2 regions of the Gilliamella sp. ESL0232 genome follow, and region 2 is predicted to be linked to the other one. Evidence: riboswitches for the same ligand, from Rfam matches in the RefSeq annotation. Region 2 holds a riboswitch; the other holds the start of a gene.
The links. Region 2 has a riboswitch for thiamine pyrophosphate ahead of thiM (hydroxyethylthiazole kinase). Riboswitches for the same ligand answer to the same signal wherever they lie in the genome.

Region 1: another riboswitch for thiamine pyrophosphate. It lies ahead of thiB (thiamine ABC transporter substrate binding subunit); the one in region 2 lies ahead of thiM (hydroxyethylthiazole kinase).

The regions. Positions count from the first base shown of each region.
Region 1 covers NZ_JAAEDW010000001.1:164,277-166,693, forward strand. The annotation lists gene GYW75_RS00675 (hypothetical protein) at 1-831, shown strand, start outside; TPP riboswitch at 1,056-1,164, shown strand; gene thiB (thiamine ABC transporter substrate binding subunit) at 1,205-2,200, shown strand; gene thiP (thiamine/thiamine pyrophosphate ABC transporter permease) at 2,215-2,417, shown strand, end outside.
Region 2 covers NZ_JAAEDW010000003.1:73,448-75,864, forward strand. The annotation lists gene trkA (Trk system potassium transporter TrkA) at 1-1,067, shown strand, start outside; TPP riboswitch at 1,105-1,206, shown strand; gene thiM (hydroxyethylthiazole kinase) at 1,271-2,056, shown strand; gene thiE (thiamine phosphate synthase) at 2,069-2,417, shown strand, end outside.

The sequences.
Region 1 (2,417 bases), on a different contig from region 2:
AATCCAACACCAAATGAAATAAAAGTGATTATTGATGGAAATGAATTAACCATTCCAGCAAAATCAAGTGTGAATTATACATTTGAATACGGTAAGCATACACTGTCTTACGGTAATCAATCATTAAATTTTATAGCTAAACCTTCAACAACTAATAGTTCAGGATTAATTAATCCTACTCAAAGTAATTATTATTTATTAACAACTTTCTATACAACTTCAAATGTGAGTGATGAAACTTACGATAAGTTGATAGCTAAATATTTAAATTCAGTTCCAGTAATTATTAAAGGTGAACAGCAAGAGCTTGAACTACCAGTTAAAGTTATTAATGATGTTTTTATTGAGCGTCAAAAAGATTTTTGGGATTATTCAGTAGATGAACCTTATCCAGATGAAGTAACTTTACGAGGGAAAGGGCAATTTCAATCTCGAAAAATCAAATTATTCCGAGAAGATGGCTTTATTGAAGCTTTAAAAGCAGAAGGGCTTAATGAAAAAGTTGATTTTATAAATGAACATCCTAAATTTTCTGAGCTTAAAAAATATACTATACCAAATATTCAGCTAGATGCTATTACTTGTAAGAAAGGTCGCGAATTTGTTGAAACGCAGTTAAATGATTGGAATAAGCTTTTTACTCTGACAGGTAAAGATTTGGCATTGTTATACAAACAGTTAACATCGTCTGAAACTTTTCACACGAAACATGCCATCATAACAGAATGTACGAAAGCAGGAGATTCAAATCAAAGCTATCAGTTCGCTACAAGAGAACTTGAGGGGGCATTCGATGAAACTAATCAACTTAATTTTTTTATTACTCAATAAACTAATTTAAGTAAAGGTAAATGTTTAACCGAATCGGTAATAGTTACATCTTCTTTATAATATAAGCGCCATATCTTTCGTCAGTGATAAGGCGTTAGTTTTGTTTTCATGTATATTCTTTATAGCCATTTTTTAAAGCTTCATAAATAAAGTGAGTTGTTCCTACATTAAATTTTTATCACTTCTGATGTTTACAATCTTCATACTAACCTCTAAACTAATTGATGTTCTCAACGGGGTGCCCTAAAGGGCTGAGAATGTTAGATAGGATAACATAACCCGCCGAACCTGAACTGGATCATGCCAGCGGAGGGATTTGAGTTATTGCACTTGCTCAAACCTTTTGTCTTTTATTTGCTATTTTGGAGGCAAAATGTTTTGTAAAAAATTGTTATTATCTTTGGTATTTTCGGTACCTTTTATGGCAAATGCTGCCAACGTAAAACCAACCTTAACTGTTTATAGTTATAATTCCTTTATTTCAGAATGGGGACCAGGAAAAGCAATTGAGAAAGGGTTTGAAGCACAGTGTAACTGTGAACTTGAGATTGTTACATTAGGCGATGGAGTAGCGGTTTTAAATCGAATGCGACTTGAAGGTGATAGAACTAATGCCGATGTAATTTTAGGATTAGACAACAATCTTTTAGAACAGGCAAAACAAGCCAAAATAGTTATACCTCATCAAATCAATAAACCAGATAATTTAAATACCAACTGGTGGGATAGTGATTTTATGCCCTATGATTTTGGTTATTTCGCTTTTATTTATGATCAACAAAAAATCAGTAATCCACCACACAGCATGCATGAGTTAGTAGATAATAAAGTCAACTGGAAAATTATCTATCAAGACCCACGAACCAGTACTCCTGGGTTAGGTTTATTATTTTGGGTGAAAAATATATATGGTGATGATGCCGCATCTGCATGGCAGAAAATAGCAAAAAATACTGTGACAGTGACCAAAGGCTGGGGTGAAGCTTATGGCCTATTTTTAAAAGGCGAAGCTGATTTTGTGCTTAGTTATAGCACTTCGCCAGTTGCACATATTATGAATGATAATGATCATCGTTATGCTGCTGCTATTTTTGACGAAGGGCATTATCGCCAAGTCGAAGTTGCGGGTATTACTAAGTATAGTCAGCATCCCGAATTGGCACGTGCTTTTTTACAATATTTATTAACGCCTGATGTACAACGTCAATTTGCTGAAAAAAATTTCATGTATCCGATTATTAATATAACGTTGCCTGAAGCTTTTCAGCAAATTAAACCAGTCAATAAAGCACTCGAGTTTGATGCTAAGCAAGTTAAAAATAATCAAAAGAGCTGGGTGCGTGAATGGAAATCCACCATTAGTAAATAGTTTTATTCAGTATAATGTTGAAATTAAGAACGTTAATCCCTGGCATTAGTGCTGCAAGCTTGATTTTAGTTGTATTAGGTTCAGCACTATTTGCGCTTTGTTTAGTTGCTTTTGAGTCTAATAATTTAACTGTCTATTTTGATAGTTATTTATTACATGTTATTTGGATAACAATATTTCAAGCAACGTTATCAACATTGCTATCTGTGTTATTGGC
Region 2 (2,417 bases):
GCATTAGATCACCTGAATACAATAACGAAAACTACCCTCTTTTCAATAAAGATTGTATTAATATCAATCATATCATTGCTCCAGAAAACCTTATCACCAACCATATTAGTCAATTAGTACAATATCCTGGTTCGTTACAATTTGCATCTTTTTACGACAATCGTGTCTGTTTGGTTGCCGTTACCGCTTATTATGGCGGTGCTTTAGTAGGTAGTGAATTATCAGAACTCAAAGAACATTTACCACATGTTGAAGCTCGAGTAGTAGCTATTTACCGCAAAAACCGTTTTATCCGACCGCTTGGTTCAACACTTATAGAAGCGGGCGATATGGTCTACTTTATAACTCCCCCCGTTAATATCAAAGCGGTGACCAGTGAGTTACAAAGGTTAGAAAAACCATATAAACGAATAATTATCAGTGGCGGTGGTGGTGTCGCTGTCGCTCTAGCAAAACGTTTAGAAAATAACTATCAAGTCAAATTAATTGAGCGAAATGCCGAACGAGCAGAATTAATTGCCGAGCAACTTGTTAATACAACAGTATTACATGGGGAATCATCGGATCAAGAATTGCTCTCACAAGAACAAGTTGAACTTACTGATCTATTTATCGCTGTTACCAGTGATGATGAATCCAACATCATGTCCTCCATGTTAGCCAAAAGAATGGGAGCGAAAAAAGTAATTGTATTAATTCAACGCCAAGCCTACCTTGAACTAATTAATGATAGTGTGATTGATATTGCGATTTCCCCACAACACGCCACAATATCTGAGCTATTAAGCCATGTTAGACAAACTGGGGTTGTTAAAGTTGTTTCATTAAGACAAGGAGAATCCGAAATTGTCGAAATTATTGCCAATGGTAATGGTGAAACATCAAGACTGGTTGGCAAAAATATTAATGGCCTAAAACTCCCATCGGGTGCAACCATTGGAGCTGTAGTGCGTGGAGAAGATGTTATTATCGTTAATACTGATTTAACCATAGAAGACAATGATCATCTAATCATCTTCTTACCAGATAGAAAAGCAATTACTGATATTGAAAGATTATTACAATAGCTTGTTAAAAACAGATAATCAGTTCATAATAAAAAATCAATTTGACTCGGGGTGTTTTTTGTCTAAACAAAAAACTGAGATTTCACCCGTTGAACCTGATCTGGATTATACCAGCGTAGGGAAGTCTAAGCCATAAAAGCCTTAAATTGGCAAATTCTTCCCGACATTTATAGAATTAATAAATCAGTAAGAAAGGAAGAAATATGTCAGTAGCCAAATCATTCCAAATTACCCAAACCGCTCCTTTTATCAATCATATAAAACAACACCGCCCACTAGTGCATTGCATTACTAATGATGTAGTCCAAAACTTTACCGCCAATGTACTACTTGCTATTGGTGCATCTCCAGCAATGGTGATTGCAGAACAAGAAGTTGCTGAATTTGTCAATATTGCCGATAGCTTACTGATTAATATTGGCACTATTCACAGCAACACAGCCCAAAGTATGCTATTAGCGGCCGCCAAGGCACAGCAAACACAAACCCCATGGGTACTCGATCCTGTTGCTGTAGGAGCAGCACTTAATTATCGAACTGAAATTGCACATCAATTATTATCATTTAATCCCGCAGTAATACGAGGTAATGCTTCAGAAATATTAGCACTAAATGGTCAAAAATCTTTCTCAAAAGGACCCGACGGTCAAGACACAACTCAATCAGCTTTAAACGCTGCCCAAGAGCTTGCGCAAAAATATCAAACTATTGTTGCAATGACGGGCGATGTTGACTACATAACTAACGGAAACAGCACATATAGTATAACTGGAGGTGATATTGCTTTAACAAAAGTAACAGGTACAGGATGTTCATTATCTGCAATGGTAGCGGCTTTCATAGCTAATTCGCCTGACCCATTATCAGCCACTGCCTGTGCATGTTTTATGATGAAAAAAGCTGGTGAGCTAGCTAATAAACAACAAGGATTAGGAACTTTCTCGATATCACTATTAGATCAACTATCAACATTTAACCCATCGCTTTAATAAGGAAATCAGATGAAAAAACAACTGGATTTAACCCTCTATTTAGTCCTTGATCCATTATTATGCGGTGGCATTAATGGCATGATAAACACCACAAAAATTGCTGTTTCAAATGGTGTGACTGCAATACAGTTAAGATCTGAACATGAATTTAGCGGTAAAGATTGGTACTACGCTGCCTTAACATTGAAAGAAGCATTAAGCGACACCTCTGTTCCACTATTTATAAATGATCATGTAGATATTGCTTTAGCGATTGATGCCGATGGTGTCCATATTGGACAAAGTGATTTGCCTGTTGATGTAGCTCGACAACTTATCGGCAAAGATAAATGGTTAGGTCTTTCGGTAACTAACCAAC